DNA from 4 places in the Lysinibacillus sp. NPDC056185 genome. Region 1 is predicted to be linked to each of the others. Evidence: riboswitches for the same ligand, from Rfam matches in the RefSeq annotation. Region 1 holds a riboswitch; each other region holds the start of a gene.
The links. A riboswitch is a leader RNA that binds a small molecule or an ion and turns the genes downstream of it on or off. The one in region 1 is predicted to bind S-adenosylmethionine.
Positions count from the first base shown of each region.

Region 2: it holds a riboswitch for S-adenosylmethionine, as region 1 does, so the genes downstream of both, ACMZ42_RS07005 (MetQ/NlpA family ABC transporter substrate-binding protein) here and metA (homoserine O-acetyltransferase MetA) in region 1, are expected to answer to the same signal.
Region 3: it holds a riboswitch for S-adenosylmethionine, as region 1 does, so the genes downstream of both, ACMZ42_RS23375 (bifunctional homocysteine S-methyltransferase/methylenetetrahydrofolate reductase) here and metA (homoserine O-acetyltransferase MetA) in region 1, are expected to answer to the same signal.
Region 4: it holds a riboswitch for S-adenosylmethionine, as region 1 does, so the genes downstream of both, metK (methionine adenosyltransferase) here and metA (homoserine O-acetyltransferase MetA) in region 1, are expected to answer to the same signal.

Region 1 covers NZ_JBLLLQ010000002.1:304,402-310,325, reverse strand. The annotation lists gene ACMZ42_RS03910 (TSUP family transporter) at 1-114, opposite strand, end outside; gene ACMZ42_RS03905 (TrmB family transcriptional regulator) at 238-1,020, shown strand; gene ACMZ42_RS03900 (nucleotide excision repair endonuclease) at 1,094-1,465, opposite strand; gene ACMZ42_RS03895 (YfzA family protein) at 2,022-2,321, shown strand; SAM riboswitch class I at 2,478-2,588, shown strand; gene metA (homoserine O-acetyltransferase MetA) at 2,739-3,674, shown strand; gene ACMZ42_RS03885 (endospore germination permease) at 3,750-5,666, opposite strand.
Region 2 covers NZ_JBLLLQ010000005.1:67,908-73,831, reverse strand. The annotation lists gene ACMZ42_RS07025 (hypothetical protein) at 1-43, opposite strand, end outside; gene ACMZ42_RS07020 (carbon-nitrogen family hydrolase) at 74-868, opposite strand; gene ACMZ42_RS07015 (PhzF family phenazine biosynthesis protein) at 951-1,745, opposite strand; gene ACMZ42_RS07010 (pyridoxal phosphate-dependent aminotransferase) at 1,853-3,022, shown strand; SAM riboswitch class I at 3,210-3,314, shown strand; gene ACMZ42_RS07005 (MetQ/NlpA family ABC transporter substrate-binding protein) at 3,405-4,238, shown strand; gene ACMZ42_RS07000 (methionine ABC transporter ATP-binding protein) at 4,344-5,369, shown strand; gene ACMZ42_RS06995 (methionine ABC transporter permease) at 5,362-5,924, shown strand, end outside.
Region 3 covers NZ_JBLLLQ010000036.1:29,809-35,732, forward strand. The annotation lists gene metH (methionine synthase) at 1-1,297, opposite strand, end outside; gene ACMZ42_RS23375 (bifunctional homocysteine S-methyltransferase/methylenetetrahydrofolate reductase) at 1,290-3,137, opposite strand; SAM riboswitch class I at 3,230-3,328, opposite strand; gene ACMZ42_RS23380 (protoporphyrinogen oxidase) at 3,454-4,842, opposite strand; gene ACMZ42_RS23385 (protoglobin domain-containing protein) at 5,113-5,924, opposite strand, start outside.
Region 4 covers NZ_JBLLLQ010000030.1:29,801-35,724, forward strand. The annotation lists gene pckA (phosphoenolpyruvate carboxykinase (ATP)) at 1-157, opposite strand, end outside; SAM riboswitch class I at 887-1,006, shown strand; gene metK (methionine adenosyltransferase) at 1,332-2,528, shown strand; gene ACMZ42_RS22035 (gamma carbonic anhydrase family protein) at 2,687-3,205, opposite strand; gene ACMZ42_RS22040 (alpha/beta hydrolase) at 3,342-4,148, shown strand; gene ACMZ42_RS22045 (alanine/glycine:cation symporter family protein) at 4,276-5,778, shown strand.

The DNA of each region.
Region 1 (5,924 bases):
AAGGGCAGGTAAAGCAATTAAGCCTCCACCTCCAACGACCGCATCCACAAAGGCGGCTAAAAATCCAAAAGATATTAATAATATGACTACATTTACATCTAATTCAAATAGCATGTGTGCACCTCTCAATAGTTACTACTGAAATAGTAACTAAATTTCGCGAGGCTGTAAAGACTAATTTTTTCGTTGGCTTATCTTCATAGGCTTATCTTATAATAGAGGTAATGGAGGGATTCGATGGAATTATTAATCGCCCAATTAAAAGAATTGGGATTCACAGAATATGAAGCAAAGGCCTACACTGCACTTGTCCAAAATAGTCATGTTAGTGCCTATCAAGTAAGTAAAAACTCCGGTATCCCTCGTGCGAGAATATACGACATACTTGATGTACTTGTTGAAAAAGGGTTAGTACTGAAAGAAGAAACGGCAGGTCAAATGACATACTCTTCCATTCCAGTCGCTGTGTTTTTACAACAAATTCAGCAACGTTGGCAGTCGAATTTTACATCGATTAGTGATCAATTAGAAAAATTAGAGGTAAAAGAGCAGGAAGCGGAGCATAAGGTTGTCACGTTAAAAGGCAAAGAGGCAATCGTTAATTATTGTCAGTCTTTATTAAAAAAGGCGGAGAAAAAAGTCATATTATCAATGTGGGAAGATATGTATGAAGAATTGCGGGAAGATATACATGAGGTAGCGAAGCATATCCCTGTTCATGGAATTACCTTGTATGTGGAGGACCATTTAGCTTCCGTTGACCAACACCGTATCACTCGCTATACGAGGAATGCGTCTACACCTCATTGGTTTATTTTATCGGTAGATGGCAAGCAAATGATTTATGGTCACTCTCCGTCAAATCAGGAAACGGCTTTTATTACCAATGATCCTGTTCATATCTATTTATTAGAGGATTATATATGGCATGACGTGCTTATTAATCGCCTTTTAAAGCGTGATGATACGGAGCTTGAGGAATGGATTACTAAAGAACGTAAAGCATTTTTCTTAGAATGAAAGTATTGAAAAAGAATCTGCAAGCCGTCATGTACATTACAGAAGGCGAGCAGATTCTTTTTTTCGTTAAATATTAATAAAATACTTTATCAACATTGTATTTAGAGCGGAATGAATTGATCGCGTATGTTTCGTAAATTTCACGTTCCATTGGATCTTCCACTTCATACACTTCAATTTTGAAAATTTCATTACGGTGATTTTTCATCGGTGACACATTGTCCTCGAAATGCTTTTTAATACGTTGACGAATTTTACGTGCTTTACCGACAAATAATAGTTCGTTCTCTTCATTGTAGAATAAGAAAATACCACCGTTTTCACGTGTGATTTTATGGAAATCAATAAAACCATGGTACGGTGTGATTGGTACATCACCTGGCTTTAAATCTTGTTCGCGTTGGCGAATTACTAAATCTGGTTTTGGAAATTCAATTTTAATCAAAGTATTCACGTTCCTCTCTGTTACTAAAGGTATATGTTAACATAAGTACAGCATGTTTACCATCAAATAATGAATGTAAACATTCAAGATTAGTGTTAAACAAATTACATAATGACATGCATAGTTAATAACAAAATATTCTATGTATTATTGATATTCTTAATTGTTCATGTTACAATTCTTTTTAATTAAATAATCTCATCATGAGAAATTGAGGGATTGTTTTAGAAACCCAGTCGTACCAAGGGTTTGAAGTACATGATAAGATGTTGAGTAGATTAAAGTTTATTTGTTATTAATAATACACTTCTTATTGTCTATTAATTTAGATGAGGAGAGGTGTATTTTTTTATGCTGTTAAAGTTTGCTTATGATGATTTTATTGCAGACAGAAAATTCAACAATACGACTCAAGCAAATATCAATAGTTACAAATACATGATTAAGCCGTTCATCGACAAATATAATTGATAGGATTATCTAAAAAAGGAATATATGTTTAATTTTGAAACTTATTCCTGAATTTTACGTATAACAATTAGAGGGGGGATATAACTTGGCTAATAAACAAAAAAATCCAATTCCATTTTTGAAAAAGACTTGGGTGTCTTCTATTGGTGTATTTTTATTGTCACAGATAATCTTTATTACGTGTGAAGCAACAGGATGGATACCTAATTATAGAGATATTGGCGGAACGTTTATTGGAAGAATTACGGAATCTTCAATTTTCAAAGAGTGGTTTACTTTTTATGAAACACCAAATTTCAATTTACTTACTATCTTTTTTGGCATCTTTCTTGTGTTTGGAATAATAGAGGCGATAAAAAGTGTTTTTTCACCAAGGTCTACATAAGTAAAGACTATAGCAAAAGTATCACTAGGGTGTAAAGATAAATAACTAAACTATAATTTCCCTAAAAACATAATGACATGCATGATTAATAACAAAATATTCTATGTATTATTGATATTCTTAATTGTTCATGTTACAATTCTTTTTAATTAAATAATCTTATCATGAGAAGTTGAGGGATTTGGCCCGATGACGCTTCAGCAACCTCTAACGAAAGTTAGAAAGGTGCTAATTCCAGCAAAGGATTTGTCCTTTGAGAGATAAGAGTGAACGTGGAAAAATCCTTCTCATTCTATCTCAACTGGAATGAGGGGGATTTTTTAATTTCATCGAAAAAGAAGACTTAATGAGCTTTGAACAGGGCCTGTGCATGGAGACTAAGGCCCAATTGATCTTAACTAGAGAGGGGAATGCAAGATGCCAATTAATATTCCAAAAAACTTACCAGCTGGAGAACATTTACGTGAGGAAAAAATATTCGTTATGGAAGAGGACAGAGCGAAAACTCAACAAATTCGTCCATTAAATATCTTAATTTTTAATTTAATGCCGGAAAAAGAAAAAACAGAACTGCAATTACTTCGTTTATTGGGGAATACACCATTACAAGTGAATATTACATTTTTAAATACAGCTACGCATGAATCAAAAAATGTTAGTAAATCACATTTACAGTTATTTTACACGACTTTCAATCAAATTCGTCATCGCCGCTATGATGGCATGATTATTACGGGTGCACCAGTAGAGAAAATGGAATTTGAAGAAGTGAACTACTGGCAGGAAATTTCTGAAATTATGGATTGGTCCAAGACAAACGTAACATCGGTTTTACATATATGTTGGGGTGCACAGGCAGCGTTATACCATCATTACGGTATTGGTAAAATTGGGCTGCCTGCTAAATGCTCAGGTGTATATTCGCATGTTATTACGGATTTAACAGTGGACTTAGTACGTGGCTTTAGTGATTCATTTACTGCACCACATTCACGTTATACATCCGTATCAATTGATGAAGTACTTAGCCATCCCGATTTACGATTACTATCTTATTCTGAAGATGCTGGTGTTTTCATTGTGCAATCTAAGGATAATAAAAACATTATGATTACTGGTCATCTTGAATATGATGCAACAACTTTAGCTGATGAGTATAGTCGTGATGTTGCGAAAGGATTAGATATTGATGTACCAGTAAATTATTTCCCACATGATAATCCTGCAAATGAACCGATTAATACTTGGCGCGCCCATACACATTTATTATTCTCGAATTGGTTGAACTACTATGTTTACCAAGAAACACCATACGAATGGGATTTTGTCGATCAGATTGAATATCATATTTAAAACCGCTCAATTACAATAAAGAAAAATGATGACTTTGATATTTCAGGGTCATCATTTTTTCACGCCATTATGCTGTTAATTTTCTGATGAATTTTTATTTCTATCACTGCTTGGAGTATTGCCGGTATCGCTATCATTCTGTGTAGTATTGTTGCTACTATCACTCTGCGAAGGATTTTCGCTGTTACTTGCACTTTGAGTAGAATTATCGTTATTACTACTACTTTCATTTTGAGTAGTATTACCGGCATTGCTACTACTTTCATTTTGAGCACAATTATCAGTATTACTATTACTTTTTTGTGTAGCATTTCCGCCATTGTTACTTGCACTTTGAGTAGAATTATCGTTATTATTACTACATTCATTTTGAGTAGTATTACCGGCATTGCTACTACTATCACTTTGAGTAGAATTATCGTTATTACTAATACTTGTACTTTGAGTAGCATTTCCGTCATTGTTGCTACTTTCGTTTTGAGTAGAATTATCGTTATTACTACTACTTTCATTTTGAGTAGTATTTCCGGCATTATTGCTACTTTCACTTTGTGTAGCATTTCCACCATTACTGCTACTTCCACTTTGAGAAGAATTCCCGCCATTGTTGCTACTATTACCCTGAGTAGAGTTTTCGTCATTACTATTACTTTCACTCTGTAAAGAGTTTCCGCCATTGTTGCTACTATCATTTTGAGTAGAATTACCGTTATTACTACTACTATCACCTTGAGTAGAATTACCGTTATTACTACTACTTTCACCTTGAGTAGCATTTCCAGCATTGCTACTGCTATCACTCTGTGAAGAATTATCGTTATTAGTATTACCTGCACCTTGAGTAGCATTACCGTTATTACTACCATTTTCATTCTGTGTACTACAATTACTTTTTGTATTATTACCGTTGATTTTGCGAATCTTCGCGACAAGTAGTAAAACTAATGGTAATAAGATAGCGAAAATAAAGGAAAAAATAGGCCAGGTTTCTTTATTGTAAATTTCTGAATGAATGATACTAGGATGAACAATTTGTGAAAGTCCAAGGATAATCATTCCGAATGGAAAAATGAGCGGTCGATGATTGTTAATTTTACATATTTGTGCGATGCCGATGACCCCAGCGTAAAAAAACATAAAAGTTTTAATATAAATTGATATTATCCACATTGCTGCCATAATAACTTCAATACGCTGCAAAAAATTCCCGATTGAAATTCTTTGGGCTAATGAATAGCTAGGAAATGTCCTAGAAGCAGTATTTGTTGGACCTAGGACAAGGATAGCCAGTGTGATGATAGCAATTAAGACAATCCCTCCAAGAATTGTGCCAATGTAAAAACCTTTTTGGGCTGATTCATGGACGTTAACAGAAGAAGGAAAAATCATTAACAATATGACAAGTGGCAATGAAAAAATACTCATTAATCGAATAATACTAAAGAATAATGATTTTGCTGGTACTTCCATTATTGGCTGTAGATTTTCCATATGGACGGATGGTGAAATACAAACTACAAAAAAAATAAAAATTAAAATAAACATTGCGAATAGTATTTCTGCAGAACGGGCAAAAACTTCAATTCCTAGAAATGCTGCATAAATAATGATAATACTGAACAGAAAAGCAAAGGCCATCATAGGTGTTTCTGGCATAATTTCTGTTTTCATGAAAATGCCAATGAAATATAATAATTCACCAGCAGAAAGAAAGGATAGAATAATAAAGCCAATCGAAGTTATTTTTCCGAAAAAACGACCTAATATCTTTTCATTAGCCTCTACAAATGTAAGGGTAGGTGTCCGTTTTCCTACAGTAACGAAAAGCTTTATTAAGAGTAAACTTAAAACGACACTAATAATCGCTGCAATCCAGGCATCTTGTTTCGCTTCACTTGTTACACTAGCAGGGCTAATTAAAATAGCTGTCCCAATTGAAGAGAGAAGGGTAATGATCATAAATTGTCTTGAGCTAATTATTTCTTTTTCCATATGAACGCTACCCCTTTTCTCTTAACATAAAGTTCCTTATTATTTTATCAAGGAGACAATTAAATCTTTAATTGGTGAAATGGGCTTGGAATTTTGATCCTTAATGGACCTCAATATTTAATGCAGCGACGATCAATAAAAAAATCGAAAAAATAACAATTGTTTTTGTTTCTTTATTTTTAAAAATTTTGGAATCATTCGTTTGATTCCTTTTTTTGCTATGCTGTTAACTTTCTGGAGAATCTTTATTTTTATCAC
Region 2 (5,924 bases), on a different contig from region 1:
CTACTTTATCAGCGATGTTCACCATGCCTAGCACGCTCAACATCGCTTTGCTCCTTGAGCGTGCTAGCAGATTTTAGTTTCCGGTAACTACTCCGCTATATAATCCTGGTCTGCGGTCGTCATAAACAGGAATTCGGCCTCGTACTTCGTCGACAATTGAAAAGTCCACGTCGATGACAGCTACTTCTTCGTCCTCTGCACCAACCCACAGCACTTCGCCCCATGGTTGAATAATCATTGATTGACCATTGAAGTTTTCTACCTTTCTAGAAATGCGATTAACAGCAATCACAAAGCATTGATTTTCAATGGCACGTGCTTGCAACAATGTTTTCCAATGATCGATACGTGGTGTCGGCCATTGCGCCGGTACGAACAAGACCTTTGCACCTTCTAAGGCGTGAGCACGTAGCCATTCTGGGAAGCGAATATCGTAGCAAATCACGCCTGCAGCCTCGATTTCTCCAAGTGCAAAGCGATTCATCTCATCCCCAGCTTCTAAATATAAATGCTCGTCCATCAAACGGAAAAGATGTGCCTTGTTATATTCACCTACTAACTCACCATTTTTATCAAACGTATACATCGTGTTGTAAAATTTATCGCCCTTCTTCGTTGAAACAGAGCCACCAACAATATGTACGCCAAGCTCTTTCGCTAGGTTTGATAAAAATGCTTTCGAACGCTCTCCATCCACATCTGCAAGCTCTGATAATTTTTCAAGAGCATAGCCTGAATTCCACATTTCTGGTAGTACAATAATTTCTGCACCTTTTTTTGCGGCTTCACGAATCTTGTCCTCAGCGCGAGCAAAATTTTCTTCTACTTTGCCAAAACCTACGTTTAATTGGATACAACCAATCTTCATTGCTATTCCTCCTCTAGACAGTACTGTTCTGTATTTATACTACAATAAATCAACCTTACTTCCATGGTTTAAGCTCAAATATTTAGATTAATATTTCACCACTCAATACTTGAACAGCCGAACCCGCAATTGCCACATCTTTTATTTTCGGTGTAACGTACAATAGCCCACCACGTTTTGAAAGCTGATTGCTCACAATGCTTTCTTTTGATAACTTTTCACACCAGTAAGGTCCTAACGCACCATGAGTGGAACCATTTACATGGTCTTCATCAATGCCCTGTGCTGGAGAAAAGAATCTTGAGACAATATCAATCCCCTCATCTTTAGAACGGCTTGTAATACAAACACCACGTACCGGGAACTGTTTCATCGCACGAAAATCAGCTTTAAAGTCTGCAATATACTCTTCGTGACTTAGCTCCACTATATAATCCAATTCTGTTTTCCCTACATATGTTGGTTTCACACCAAGCCATTCCTCAAGCTCCAAAGGACATTCAATCTCTTCTAACTGGTACTTCCTAATTGTTATTTCAACTAGTTCATTCAACCAATTTGCTTGCAAAGGACCGCTTACAGTCTGGAATGTAATCGAAGAATTGACGGGTACAATTCCTTGTTTCCAAAGTAAAAAAGCGCTAGCGATTGTTCCATGTCCACAAATTGGTATTTCCTTTGCTGGCGTAAACCATCTAAGAAAAAAATCATGATCCTTCTTTTGGACAAAAGCTGTTGTTGGTACGGGAATCTCCTGAGCAATTTTCTGCATGGTCGACTCAGGTATTGGTGAATCAAGTAAACAGACTGCTGCGGGATTTCCCTTATAAAGTTCTGTAGTAAAAGCATTGACGATAAAATACGAGACTTTATTCAATTTTCCTCACCTCATATACTATTGGGCTCTAGACAATTACTAAAAAAAGTAATATTATGTGCATCATATCTTTAATAATTATTATATTCTGAAAAAGGTGGACGTGCATGGAATTCTCAAAAAAACTACAGCAACTCCCAACTCAATTTTTTGCAGCACTTGTGCAAAAAGTAAACGCTGCTCTTGCTGAAGGGCGTGATGTTATTAATCTTGGTCAAGGTAATCCAGATCAACCCACTCCTCCACATATTATTAAAGCATTGCAGGAGGCGGCAGAAAATCCTCAAAATCATAAATACTCTCCATTTCGTGGCATAGCAGAATTACGCCAAGCAGCTGCAAGTTTCTACAAACGCGAATACAATGTTGACATTGATCCTGACACAGAAGTAGCTATTCTCGGTGGTACGAAAATTGGTCTTGTTGAGTTACCGTTAGCCGTTTTAAACCCCGGTGATACTATGCTATTACCCGATCCTGGATATCCAGATTACTTATCAGGTGTCGTATTAGGTGATGTTAATTTTGAAGTTATGCCTCTTTTTGCAGAAAATCATTTTCTGCCTGATTATAATGCTTTATCCGATGCAGTAAAAGAAAAGGCGAAGATGCTTTACTTGAATTACCCGAATAACCCAACTGGCGGTACTGCAACACTTGAATTTTTCGAGGAAACAGTACGCTTTGCAAAAGAGCACAATATTATCGTAGCACATGATTTTGCCTACGGGGCGATTGGATTTGACGGCAATAAACCTATCAGCTTCCTGCAAGCTGACGGTGCAAAAGATGTCGGTATCGAAATGTATACATTATCCAAAACGTATAATATGGCAGGCTGGCGCATTGGTTTTGCAGTTGGTAACCCTGATATTGTTGCAGCCATTAACCTTATTCAAGATCATCTATTTTGTAGTCAATTCCCTGCCGTGCAACAAGCCGCGGCAGTTGCACTTACTGCTTCCCAGAGTTGCGCGGATAAGCTAAGTGCGACTTATGAGCGTCGACGAAACGTACTGATCGAAGAAGCTCAGCGAATTGGTTGGCAAGTAACAGCACCGAGAGGCTCTTTCTTTGCATGGCTCCCTGTTCCATTAGGTTTTACGAGTGAACAATTTGCCGATTTATTGCTCGACAAAGCTGATATCGCAGTAGCTGCAGGCAATGGCTTCGGTCAATATGGTGAAGGCTATGTCCGGGTTGGCTTACTTGTTAGCGAAGACCGCTTACGTGAAGCGATCAGTAGAATTGAAAAATTAAACTTATTTAACTCATGAAGTAGACTCTACCCGAAAAACTGTTCCATTAGCTCAAACTTGCTATGGGAACAGTTTTGTCTCTTTCTTGCGGATTCTTTCGCAACTAAATATTATAACAAAATAAAAAATTTTAAAAATTCAATTGACTTACTATATCCTATAATTTATATTAGTTCTATCGGATTTACAAAAAAATATTATAAATCTCTTATCAAGAGTAGCTGAGGGACTGGCCCTATGAAGCTCGGCAACCTCCTTTTTTAAGGAAGGTGCTAAATCCTGCAAACGATCATCGTTTGAAAGATAAGAGAGGACACTTTTTTATGAGCCTCTCTTAATTTTTTTAAGAGAGTTTTTTTTATTTTCAAAAACCGATAAAAAAACTTTGGAGGTATGTTTCATGAAAAAGAAAAATAAAATTTTATTAGGTTTAGCAAGTCTCACATTAGTAGCAGCATTAGTAGGCTGTGGTACTAAAGAAAATAGTAAGGATAGTCAAAATAAGGCTATTAATGAAAATAAAATTGTAGTAGGTGTAACTTCTGGTCCACACGAACAAATTGCTGAGGTTGTAGCAAAAGTTGCCAAAGAAAATGGCTTAGAGGTAGAAGTAAAATCTTTCTCTGATTATGTTTTACCAAATACATCGTTAGCAGAGGGCGATCTTGATGTAAACAGTTATCAACACAAGCCATTCCTCGAGACATTTAACAAAGATCACAATACAGATTTAGTGCCAGTTGGAAAAACAATTTTAAATCCTCTAGGCATATACTCTGAGAAATATAAATCATTTGATGACGTTCCTGATGGTGCAACGTTCGGATTGCCAAATGATCCAACAAACGGGGCTCGTGCTCTATTTGTCCTTCAAGAGGCAGGCTATATTAAATTAAAAGACGGTGCAGACTTAACAGCATCTATTCGCGATGTGGAAGAAAACAAAAAGAATTTGAAATTCATTGAATTAGAGGCTGCACAAATTCCAAAACAGCTTAGTGAAGTAGATGTAGCAGCTATTAATACAAACTTCGCTCTTGATGCTGGCATTAATCCTAAAAAAGACTCCATTCTTTTAGAATCTACGGACTCTCCATATGTGAATTACATTGTAGTACGTGCCGAAAACAAAGATGACCCAACGATCAAAAAATTTGTTGAAGCTTATCAATCTGATGAGGTACGCAATTTTATTGAAGAAGAATTCCAAGGCTCTGTAATTCCAAGCTGGTAAGTGACGATTAAGGACCATTCATAAAATCAAGAATCTGCGGGACTCCTACAGGAAAGCTAGCAGATTCTTGATTTATAGAAGGACTAAGAAAGGAGATATCACCGTATGATTCAACTAGAAAATATAACAAAAGAATTTAAAACTAAAAATGGTATCGTCAAAGCAGTAGATGGTATTAACTTGCATGTCAAAAAAGGTGAAATTCATGGGGTTATTGGCTACAGTGGTGCAGGAAAAAGTACCCTTATTCGCTGTGTCAATTTATTAGAACGTCCAACAACAGGAAAGGTATTAATCGATCATGTAGATATTACTTCCCTTTCTCTAAACGACCTTCGCAAAACTCGTCAAAAAATCGGGATGATATTCCAGCATTTTAACCTTTTAAAAACAGCGACTGTTTACAACAATATCTCGGTACCATTAAAGCTTCTAGGCTATAACGACTCCGAAGTGAAAAAACGCGTTGCAAAATATGCAGAAATTGTTGGCCTAACAGAGAAATTAGATAGCTATCCTAGCCAGCTTTCAGGTGGTCAAAAGCAACGTGTCGCTATTGCACGTGCCCTTGCCCAAGAGCCTGAGATTTTGCTCAGTGATGAAGCGACAAGTGCACTCGACCCCGAAACAACTGACGCCATTCTTGAGCTTCTCTTGAAAATTAATCGCGAGCTAGGCATCACTATTTTACTCATTACACATGAAATGAATGTTATTCAAAAAATTTGCGACGATGTATCTGTTCTTGAATCAGGGGCGGTTGTGGAATACGGCTCTGCTATAGACCTATTTTCAAAGCCTCAGCATCCAACGACACGAAAGTTTTTAAATACCATTTCTCAACGTAATTTATCCCCTTCCCTTATCGAGCAATTAAATGTTTCAGGAAGCGTTATTCGTTTAACATTCCTTGGTGAAAGTACAGGGAAACCATTACTAGCAGAAGTGAGTAAAGTTTATGATGTTCAACCGAATATTTTAACCGCCAATATCATTGAATTAAAAAACGGCATTGTCGGTAATATTGTCGTGCATCTACACGGTGAAGCACATATCGTAGAAAAAGCACTTAAGTATTTTACAGAAAACGGAGTAAGCGTTGAGGAATTAGGAGGCGAATTAAATGAATAGCATTCAAAGCTTCTTTGCAGATTGGTCAGATGTTATTGGGAAATCCATTATCGAAACCTTTCAGATGGTCGGGATTTCATTGTTCTTTTCTATTTTAATTGGGATCCCTTTGGGGCTTTTAATCGTTTTAACTCGCCCGGGGCAATCGTTTGAAAATAAATTTCTCTACCAATTTTTCAATTTATTTATTAATATTATTCGCTCTGTACCGTTCATTATTTTACTATTTTTCATTTTACCGTTCACGAAGCTAATCGTCGGCACAACTATTGGTGTAAAAGGTGTTATTGTACCGCTTGTTGTTTATACAGCGCCTTATATTGCGCGACTTATGGAAACGGCACTTTTAGAAGTTGATCCAGGTGTGGTGGAAGCTTATACAGCAATGGGTATTAAACGTCGTCATATTATTTGGAATGTCTTATTACGTGAGGCTCGCCCATCCATTATATTAGGTTTAACGATTGCCACAATCGGTCTTATAGGAGCAACAGCAATGGCAGGAATGGTTGGTGCTGGTGGTCTAGGTGATCTCGCATACCGTTACGGTCATTT
Region 3 (5,924 bases), on a different contig from region 1:
AATTAATGATAGCTTTCCCTTGAGAAAACTTAAGTGCTTCCTCAATTACTTTTTCATCTGTCGAGTCAATCACAAGAGGTACTTTTACTTTTTTTACAACCTCCTGCATAAAGCCACGAATATCCGCTAGTTCATCGCGGTCAGGATTTGCTAAACAAATATCGATAACATGTGCTCCATTTTTCACCTGAGCACGCGCGATTTCTGCCGCTTCCTCAAACTTCCCATCAATAATTAAATTTTTAAACTTACGAGAGCCGATGACATTTGTCCGTTCTCCAATAAATAATGGACGCATAGAGTCGTCATACACCAATGGCTCTATCCCTGATACTACATGACCATGGGTTGCATCTGGTAATTGGCGAGGCTTTTCGTCCTTTAGCACCTCTCGGATAGCCGCAATATGTGCTGGCGTTGTACCGCAGCAACCTCCGACAATATTTAGCCAGCCCTTTTCTGCAAAGCCTTTTAGCTTTTGTGACAATGAATCAGGTGACTCATGATAGCAGCCTTCCTCATCTGGTAAGCCCGCATTCGGGTAACAGCTAATATAGCCTGTTGAAAGCTCTGCTAATGAACGAATATGATCAGTCATAAACTCTGGTCCAGTCGCACAGTTTAAACCAACTGATAATGGTTTAATATGCTCGATGGAAATGTAAAAAGCATCAATTGTTTGACCAGCCAGTGTCGTTCCCATCGGTTCAATTGTTCCCGATATCATCACAGGTAGCTCTTTTCCCGTTGCTTCAAAGGCACGAGATACCCCCAATGTTCCTGCCTTAACATTTAGCATATCCTGACTAGTTTCTAGCAACAGAACGTCCGCCCCGGCTTCGATTAATGCCTTTGCCTGAACATAGAAGTTTTCCTCTAACTCATCAAATGTAATACCACCTGTAACCGATAAGGTTTTTGTAGTTGGTCCCATAGCCCCCGCTACAAAACGTGGCCAGTCGGAAGTTGAAAACTCATCCACTACTTTGCGTGCAATTTCTACAGCGCGTTTATTAATCTCTTCTGCTTTCGCACCAAGATCATATTCATTTAATACAAGTGGAGTACTTCCAAATGTATTTGTACAAATAATATCTGCTCCAGCCTCTAAATATTTTCCATGAATTTTTTCAAGCACATCTGGTCTAGTTAGCACGAGATTTTCATTACAGCCATCATATTCCTCGCCGCCAAAATCCTCTGCTGATAAATTTTCATTTTGTAGCATTGTTCCCATTGCGCCATCAAGAATTAATATTCGTTTCTCTAGTTGCTCTTCAATCATGTGCTTAGCCATTTATACTTACCCCTTTTTTCTGTTCATCCAATTGCTCAATAAATTTCATTAATTCTAGCGTCATATCATAGCGTAAAAATGGTGTGATGAGGTAAATACCATTGAAATATTCCGCTGCTACTTCTACTAATTCTTTAGCAATTGCAATTCCTTCTAGTGTTGCGCGTTCCTTATCATCGCCACAAGCCCTCATACGTGCTAATGCATCATCAGATAGTTTGATGCCTGGCACTTCATGATGTAAGAACTCCGCACTTTTATAGCTCGTTACTGGCATAATGCCTATATAAATTGGTGTTTCTAAATGCTTTGTCGCCTCGTAAATTTCCACGATTTTTTCCTTTGTATAAACAGGCTGTGAAATAAAATAATCTGCCCCATGTTCAATTTTCTTTTCTAATCGAGAGACAGCGCGATCTAGTACACGTACATTAGGATTAAACGCAGCCGCTACAGAGAAATTTGCCTTTTTTCGAAGCGGTTTCCCTGAGAACGATACACCTTCATTTAATTGTTTTATTAATTGGATCAGCTCCATTGAAGATACGTCATAAACGCTAGTTGCTCCTGGGAAATCGCCTACCTTTGTCGGATCTCCAGTAACTGCTAAAATATCATGAATCCCTAGTGCATTTAATCCCATTAAATGTGATTGAAGACCAATTAAATTACGATCTCGGCATGTTATATGGGTTAACGGGCGTACCCCGTGTGTTTCTTTCAGTAAGGCTCCCATTGCGACATTACTAATCCTTGGAGAAGCAAGAGAGTTATCGGCCATCATGACTACATCTGCGCCCGCCTCATATATTTTTTTTGCACCTTCAATAAAGCCTTCAATTTCTAAATGTCTTGGTGTATCTAATTCCACAATAACCGAGCGTTCACGTTTTACTTTTTCATGTAATGGCTCATAATTTGCTGGCTCTGCCTCACGGACAATCTCTACTTTTTCCGGCTTTGCATACTTTTCCTCAACCGGAGATAGCTCCTCTAAGTACTTTTTCACTGCAGCAATATGCTTTGGTGTCGTTCCACAACAACCACCAATTAAACGTACCCCCTGATCACGAAGCTCTACAGCTGCTCGACCAAAATAATCTGCCTCCGACTCATAAACGACACGCCCATCCTCCAAATCAAGAAGAGAGGCGTTCGGATACGCTGACATAAATGCCTTCTCAGGAAGCTCTACTCCTTCAAATGCTTGTATAGTATGGTGAGGGCCTAAGCGACAGTTGACACCTACGATATCAGCACCTAACGCTTCAAGTTTATGTAAGGCATTATTTAAGCTCATTCCATTTTGTAATATTCCGGGTTCGTGCATAGAAACTTGAGCGATAATCGGTAATTTCGTTTTAGATCGTAGCATTGTTAAAGTCGCCGTTAGCTCTTCAAAATCATAATAAGTTTCAAGTAAAAGACCATCTGGATTTCCTGCCAGTAAAACTGTTGCCTGCTCATCAACGGTTGCTAAAATTTCCTCTAACGTTGCGTCACTTTTACGAATACCACGGATTCCCCCAATAGTACCTAAAACAAATTGTCCACCATCTGCCGCTGCTCGTTTTGCAATCGTTATAGCAGCTTCATTAAACTGTTGTACACGAGATTCTAACCCATAGCGGGCTAATTTTATGGCATTAGCTCCGTAAGTATTCGTCTGAATAATATCAGCACCAGCTGCAATATATTCTCTATGAATCTTTTCAATTAATTCAGGTCTCTGTACATTCATTTCCTCATGACAGTACTCCAAGCCGTAGCCGTATAAAACTGTACCAATTGCACCATCTGCTGTTAGAACATGCGTTTTTAACCTTTCAAGCAATTCCATAAAACTAACCTCTCTTCCCTAATCTTTAAAATAAAAAAAAGCCTTCTTTCATAAAAAAAGAAGGCTTTTACGTCATTTCGTAATTGTTTTCCTTCTCATCTTCGACACACGGTCTTCTGGATTTAGCACCTGACATTAAGTTGGTTGCTGAAGCTTCATAGGGCCAGTCCCTCTGCTTCTCTTGATAAGAATTTAGTATGAATTTTTTAAATAATTAAAAGAATCATATCGTTTACGAACGATTGAGTCAAGACTATTTCACTGAACAAAGGATAATTTTTACGAAATTTATAATATTTTGATTTATATCAAACAATTACGATAGTTTTTCTACAAGTTCTTCACCAATTTTTTTACCGTTTTGAATACATGCACCTATGCCTACTCCAAAATATGAGCATCCCGCTATTGATAAATTTGGATAGTTTTTCTCGAGCTCTTGTAAGAGACCTTGCAACGCTTCACGATGTGCCAAGTCGTACTTCGGCATCTGGTCGATCCATTTTGTCACGTCAACAACAGTTGGTTTTTCCTCAATCCCCAAGCTTTTTCTTACATCCTCAAGAGCAACTGCTGCTAACTCTTCATCTGTCATCATACGCAATCTCTCATACTTAGGGTTAATGCTCTTATAAAAAAGTCGTACAAGTAATTTCCCTTCTGCAGAGGTATGTTTCCACTTGCGGCTTGTCCACGTTGCTGCATTACAAATAACATCCGAATTATGTGACACAATATAGCCTGTTCCATCTGCTGGCAATCTATTATCGGGAACATCAAATCCTAAATAAATCGTAATGGCGGATGCAGTATTAAATTGTTCAAAATAGCCGTTCAACGATTCATCCTGTAATAAGCTTTGTACCGCTTCATTTGGCAGTGCCAATACAACATGATTTGCTTCAATCATTTTACCGTTTGCTAACGTAACAGAGTATAGATTCTCCTGCTTTTTAACACTAGTAGTGGCAATTCCTTTTATAATTTCTACATCCGTTAATGTTTCTTCAAGTCGATCAATTAGTGACGATAAACCATTTTTAAATGAAATAAATTTTTTGTTGGAGGCTTTCACAAATTGTTTCCTGTTTGCATCAAAACCTTTAATAATACTACCGTAATCGTTTTTGTAATCGATTAAATACGGTAAAGTCGAAGCAATTGAAAGTTGATTTAAATCTCCAGAATATACACCTGCAAGTACCGGCGCTATTTGGTTTTGAACAAGCTCCTCACCTAAATAATACGTTAAAAATTCCCCAATCGAGCTTTCCTTTGTAAACCTTTCATTCGGCATTGTTAAATCCTTTAACGCTTCTTTTTTACCTTCCTCAGATACAAGCGTGCTTTCCTCGAGAGATTGTAGGCTCATAGGAATACCGAACGTTGAGTCTGCTGGGATAGCATGTAGCTCATTATTTGTGTAAATATACGAAATACCTGTTTCGTTGTACACAAGATTTTGTTCAAAGTTTAGTTCCTCTACTAACTCCATGACACCTTTATGACGCGCTACAATAGAATCTGCTCCAGTTTCCATGATGAAGCCTTGTTCATATGCAGAGTGAAGCTTGCCACCAAGGTATGTATTTTTTTCAACAAGTACAAGTTTTACATCTAAGTTTTTCTCCTGAACTTGGCGTTGTAAATAATGCATCGTACACAATCCCGTAATTCCGCCACCTAATACAACAACTGTTTTCATATTAACCGCCCCTATTTTTAGTTCTTTATTTAGTATAAACTTTTTTTATCAAAAATTACGTTAAACCCTTTACAAATTTAGCAAAAATGGAGCTATCCAGTACATTGGATAGCTCCATTTTTTTCATATTCAAATAGCATATATTCGCTAGAGGCTTTTATCTCCATAACGGAAATTATATATAAACAATTAATATAGTGTTATTTGTGCCTTAAAGTGTGTAGCAAAATAGGAAACAACAATTTTCTTTGCCTTTTGCTTTTCTCTAAATTAATTTAAATTTTGTGCAAAGCTAGCTAGTTTTCCAGCTGAGTTTTTCACTTCATTAAAGGCAATACCTAATTCACTTAGTACGTCTACTATTGCTTGTACTTCTTTTTCCATCTGACCATTCTGGTCTTTAGCCTCGGTCATTGCTTCTAATATGTTAGTAAATTGTCCTTCCGTTTGAACCATATTTTCCTCACCAGACGCTACCTCTTCTTGAATATTACTAAGCGAATGAACAAGTTTATCTGTCCGCTCATTCGTTTTATGTAGTAACGTCGCTACCGATGTGACAGATTCCTTTGTTTGAATCGATAGTTTTCTCACTTCATCTGCAACAACACTAAAGCCTTTGCCCGCTTCTCCAGCACGAGCCGCTTCTATTGCCGCATTTAAAGCCAACAAGTTCGTTTGATTAGCAATATTTGTCACAACATTCATAATCGATTCCATTTCCTTTGACATATCTGTCAACTGTGCAATATTTTCCGCTATATCATCAAGCGAATAAATAATATTACTCATATTTTGCGATTGACTCTTTAATCGTTCACGACCTTCTAATGCCTGACTCTCAGCCAAAGTCGACACTTGAAGTGATTTTTTCGCTAGTTGTTTAATTTCCTCTGATTGTCCACTTAAGCGATGAAATGAATTGTTCGTTTCATGAGATATTGTGGCAAGACCTTCCGAAGACTCTACGATTTCTTGCTCTATCGCTTCTTTTCTACGTTCCATTTTTTCATGAATTTGCTCAATTGTGTGCTCAAACGCCTCTAAAACCAATTGTTGCTCAAAATTAGAAATTTTTGAGA
Region 4 (5,924 bases), on a different contig from region 1:
ATTTGCCAGTTTCTGCACGAACTGCGCCATCTACTGTTAACATAGCTTCACCACGAGAAGTAGCCTTTTCAGCTAATTGTGGTACTGAAAGTTGAACATTAATGTTACCGCCGCTTAATAATTCCTTCAGTTCGTTTGCAATTTCTACTGAATTCATCGATTAAATACCATCCTTTTTTATAGTATTCCCTAGAGTTTGAGGGAGATTTTCTTAATTTCAAAAATAGTATAACACAATTGCTTAAATAATCTATACTAATTCAGAAATTATTTTTCAGATTTTATTACTTTTCAAGAAAACGACAAAAAGTAAATTGATTCGTTTTGATAATGCTTTTTACCCTATTTATAATAAGTGATCACACATTCACTTTCGACACAGCAAAAATTGTGTTTGGAAGCTTTGGGCTAACATGGGGTTCGCACAGGATGTGAAGTTTTAGCTTGCTTTTTATTAGTTGGAGCTTGTCTTCAACTGAAAAGGGGCTACAATCATATTCATCCACCACATGTTCTGTAGCTAACGCTTTGCTTTTGCTACAAAATGTGCTGTAAAGGGTTACACATATGTTAACACATGATGTAAGGTGGAGAGTAGGGATTATTTTGTTTTAAATTACAGTATAATCCAAATTTGTTTCTATATAAATCCCATACTTTCTTTATAAGAATACAATCAATTATGTCTTGGCATAATTGTAACTGTCGCTTTACTTTCGCTACAGATAAACAATGCGTCCGGAATCTGCTTTGTGCTTGGGCCTGACAATGTTTTTTGCGCGAAAGCGTAGCGTCAGCAAAGGACGATGTTGGACACCCGCTGAAAGAAGTTAAAAATATTTGACAATGTTCGACCTTTTACGTATTATGAGATATTGAACGGATACTCTTATCCCGAGCTGGTGGAGGGTCAGGCCCTGTGAAACCCGGCAACCTGCATGAACTATTTCACGACATGCGCTGGTGCCAATCTGATGCAAGGGGAAACTCCCTTGAACGATAAGAGTGAAAGGTTACGAAGTCATTATTCCTTTCCTCATGTTAAGTAAGCGTGAGAAAAGGATTTTTTTATTGTTAAAAACGAATTAAAGGTAAGTATACAGTCCTTTCCTTATTATAATGACGGATCTTTCAAAAATCCTCGTGTTAAAAGAAGCAGCTGTTTATTTGTGCGGAAGCGTAGTGACAGCAACAACTGTTTTACTGTGCGAAAGTGCAATGACAGCAACAATGGCTTGAGAGTTCAATCCTTAGGGGCGAACTTGACATGGGTAATGAGTACCGTATTAATTCGCAAATATTATTTGTAAAAGTAATAGGAGGAAAATCAAATGACAAACCGTCGACTGTTTACATCAGAAAGTGTAACAGAAGGACATCCAGACAAAATTTGTGACCAAATCTCGGATGCCATTTTAGATGCTATTTTAGCAGAAGATCCAAACGCGCGTGTAGCGTGTGAAACAACAGTAACAACAGGCTTAGCATTAGTAGCTGGAGAAATTACTACTTCTACTTATGTAGATATTAAAGGTATCGTTCGTGATACTGTAGCAGAAATCGGTTATACACGTGGGAAATACGGCTTTGATGCTGAAAACCTAGCAGTTCTTGTTGCTATTGGCGAGCAATCACCTGATATTGCTCAAGGTGTTGACCAAGCATTAGAGGCGCGTGAAGGCTCTATGACAGACGCTGACATTGAAGCAATTGGCGCAGGTGACCAAGGTTTAATGTTCGGTTATGCATGTAACGAAACGCCAGAGCTTATGCCATTACCAATTAGTTTAGCGCATAAATTAGCTCGTCGTTTAACGGGAGTACGTAAATCTGGTGAACTAGCATATTTACGTCCAGATGGAAAAACGCAAGTAACGGTTGAATATGATGAAAACAATGTACCAGTACGCGTTGATACGATTGTAATTTCAACACAGCATGATGAAGAAGCTACACTTGAGCAAATTCAAGCAGACTTAAAAGAATTCGTTATTGCTCCAGTTGTTCCAAGTGAATTACTAGATGCCGATACTAAATATTTCATCAACCCAACTGGCCGATTCGTAATTGGTGGTCCTAAAGGGGATGCTGGTCTAACTGGACGTAAAATCATCGTTGATACATACGGTGGCTATGCACGTCATGGTGGAGGTGCTTTCTCAGGTAAGGACGCAACTAAGGTAGACCGTTCAGCAGCATATGCAGCACGCTATGTGGCGAAAAATATCGTAGCTGCTGGTTTAGCTGATCGAGCTGAAGTACAACTAGCTTATGCGATTGGTGTTGCTCAACCTGTATCTATTGCTGTTGATACATTTGGAACAGGAAAAGTTACGGAAAGTGAAATTGTAAAATGGGTACGCGAGCTATTTGATCTACGCCCAGCGGGGATTATCAAAATGCTAAACCTTCGTCGTCCTATTTATAAGCAAACTGCCGCATATGGTCACTTCGGTCGTACAGATTTAAATGTACCTTGGGAACAAACAGACAAAGCTGACGCATTAAAAGAAAAAGCAGGTTTATAAACTATTCAGCTAAAGCAATGAAGTAGCTGGGAAAATATTTTAAAATACTATTACAGAAAGGGGCTTAACATTAATTTAGCCCCTTTCGCTGTTTTTTAACGAAAAAAATAAGCTCCTATATTGCTCGGTTGCCCAAGCAATCGTGGAGCTGCTTTACATTAATTTTTTGGTTGAAGAGATTTATAGTATTGACCCTTTTCTACATATTCACGTATGATGCGTTCCATATCTTCTTTATCTTCATCGTTTAATTCTCTTACAACCTTTGCAGGACGGCCTAGTGCTAAACTATTTGGAGGAATGACTTTGCCTGGAGGTACTAGACTACCCGCCCCAATGAATGCACCCTCTCCAATCTCCGCTCCGTCTAATACTATAGAGCCCATACCTATTAAGGCTTTTTTTCGAATCGTACAACTATGTAAAGTTACTTGATGTCCAACTGTTACTTCATCTTCAATAATTAGTGGATATTTGGGGCTTTGATGTAAGCAACAGAGGTCTTGAATACTAACTCTTTTTCCTATAATTGTTGGTGATACATCTCCTCGAATAACTGTGTTAAACCAAATTGTTGTTTCAGCACCTATTGTAACGTCGCCGGTAACGGTTGCATAATCAGCAATAAAAACAGAAGAGTCAATATTGGGTTTTTTACCTTTAAATGGATAGATCATGAGGATCGCCTCTTTTCTTTCTTTGATGTAATATTATCGTATCAAATACGCAACTTGATGGAAATATAAAATTAAAATGATCAAGATATTACGATATAATCATTGTGTAATTATTTTTTTAGGAGGACTATGTGAAATGTGGAAATGGGAAGCTGATGGACAAGCAAAGGCTGTGGTTGCTATTCTTCATGGTGCATATGAAAATCACCGTTGGTATGCATGGCTTATAGAAAAACTTAGATTGGAAGGCTTCCACATAGTCATGGGGGATTTACCTAATCATGGAGTAAATGTAGGATATTCAAGTGTTCACGATGAAGATTTTAAAGAATACAACAAATATACAAGGCATTTAATCGAGAATGCTTTTTCGTATAATTTACCTGTCTTTTTAATAGGACATGGACTTGGTGCGACTCTATTACTACATACCATGCAAAAAAGAAAATATGAATGTGCAGGAATTATTTTAACTTCACCTTGGCTTCATTTAAATCTATTGCCAGGTAAACTATCAAATGCTTTAACTAGTTTAAGTGCCCTGACTGCCAATGTGAAGCTGACCCATGAAATTACATTAGAATCACTAACGCGCAGTATAGAAGGTAGAGATGAGATGAAGGATGAGGTTCCTTTTTCATCCGTTGTTTCAGTGAAATGGTATCGCGAGCTACAACAAATGATGCGCAATTTAGTGTTATTGCCGAAGGCTGAATTCCCTAACATGCCTATGTTAGTTATGACAGCTGAAAAAGATAATATTACTGAAACCAAACAAACACGGAATTGGCTTTATCAGATGGAATTTACAGAGTTTCAATTCAAAGAATGGGCAAACTGTTATCATAATCTATTTCATGAAGTAGAGCGTGACGAGATTTTTGTTTATATACGTGATTTTATTAATAATGCTCTTCGAAGAATTGGCTATATAATTGAATAGTGAATTACCTCTCCAATTAACTAGAAAATTACTAACTTTTTGTTACTTGAATATAATGTTGTAATTTTCAGAAAAGTGTAATACTATAATGACTTAAAGTAATATTTTTTCACATTGGAGGGGTAAAATGGAAACAATCGTTGGGAAAATTAATGAGATTTTATGGGGACCGTGGTTTATTTATGGCATTTTGTTAATTGGGCTCTTTTTTTCAATTATCACACGGTTCCTACAAGTAAGACACATTAAAGATATGTTTGTTTTAATGTTTAAAGGCGAAAAATCGGATAAGGGGATTTCATCTTTCCAAGCGATGTCTATCGCATTGTCTGGTCGAGTAGGTACAGGTAACATTGCCGGTACAGCTACAGCAATCGGGATGGGGGGACCTGGTGCTGTTTTTTGGATGTGGGCAATCGCATTTATCGGTGCGGCAACTGCTTACGTTGAGTCGACATTGGCTCAAATTTATAAAGAAGAGAAAGATACAGAATATCGTGGTGGGCCAGCTTTTTACATAGAAAAAGGAATGGGGCAAAAGTGGTTTGCAGTTATATTTGCTGTTGCTGCATTAGCTGCCATGTTAATTTTGATGCCGGGTGTTCAATCGAATGCAATTGCGACAGCTGTTGAAAACGCTTTCGATATTAAGACTTGGATTACAGGACTTATTATTGTCGTATTATTAGGTACTATTATTATCGGTGGTATTAAATGGATTGCCAATGCTGCGCAGATCATTGTACCGTTTATGGCATTAGCATATATTCTGATGGCCATCATCATTATTGCAATGAATATTAAAGAAGTACCAGCTGTATTTTCATTAATTTTTTCTAGCGCATTTGGTGCACAAGAAATCTTTGGTGGTATTATTGGCTCCGCTATTGCATGGGGGGTTAAACGTGGTATTTATTCAAATGAGGCAGGTCAGGGGACAGGGGCGCATCCAGCAGCAGCTGCAGAGGTATCGCATCCTGCTAAACAAGGTATCGTTCAAGCAGCTTCTGTGTATATTGATACTTTATTAATCTGTACAGCTACAGCATTTATGATTTTATTTACTGGTATGTATAATGTACACGATGAAAAAGCGGGTACTGATTCATTTGTTTATGTTGGCGATTTCAATAAAGGCGGATTAACTGGAGAAGAACAAATCACATTTGCGAAAAGTATTAAAGAAGGCGCAGCATACACACAATATGCAGTAGACTCTTCACTACCAGGTTTTGGTGGACCATTCGTAGCGATTGCCTTATTCTTCTTTGCTTTTACGACAATTATGGCATACTACTACATAGCCGAAACAAATGTGGCTTATTTATTCTCAGGAGCTACAGAGAAAGTCGTCATATGGCTGGCTAAATTTGCAATTTTAATTTCTGCGTTTTACGGTACAGTCCGCACATCCGATCTTGCTTGGGCGATGGGGGATGTTGGATTAGGCCTAATGGTTTGGATTAACGTTTTAGCGATTTTAATTATTATGAAGCCTGCTATAGTAGCATTAAAGGACTATGAGAAACAGAAAAAAGAAGGAAAAGATCCTGTTTTTGATCCTCGTAAACTAGGAATTAAAGGTGCAGATTTCTGGATAGATTATAATGAAAAACGTAAAAATAAATAGACAATAAAGAGAAAGCTATCTAATAGAATTTAACATTCTATTAGATAGCTTTTTTGTTTTATAAAAAATTTCTATTGACGGCAATAGAAAAAGAAGGTATATTTTGTCTTAAGGAAATTATCTTTCCTTTGAGAAACTTTTTGGGA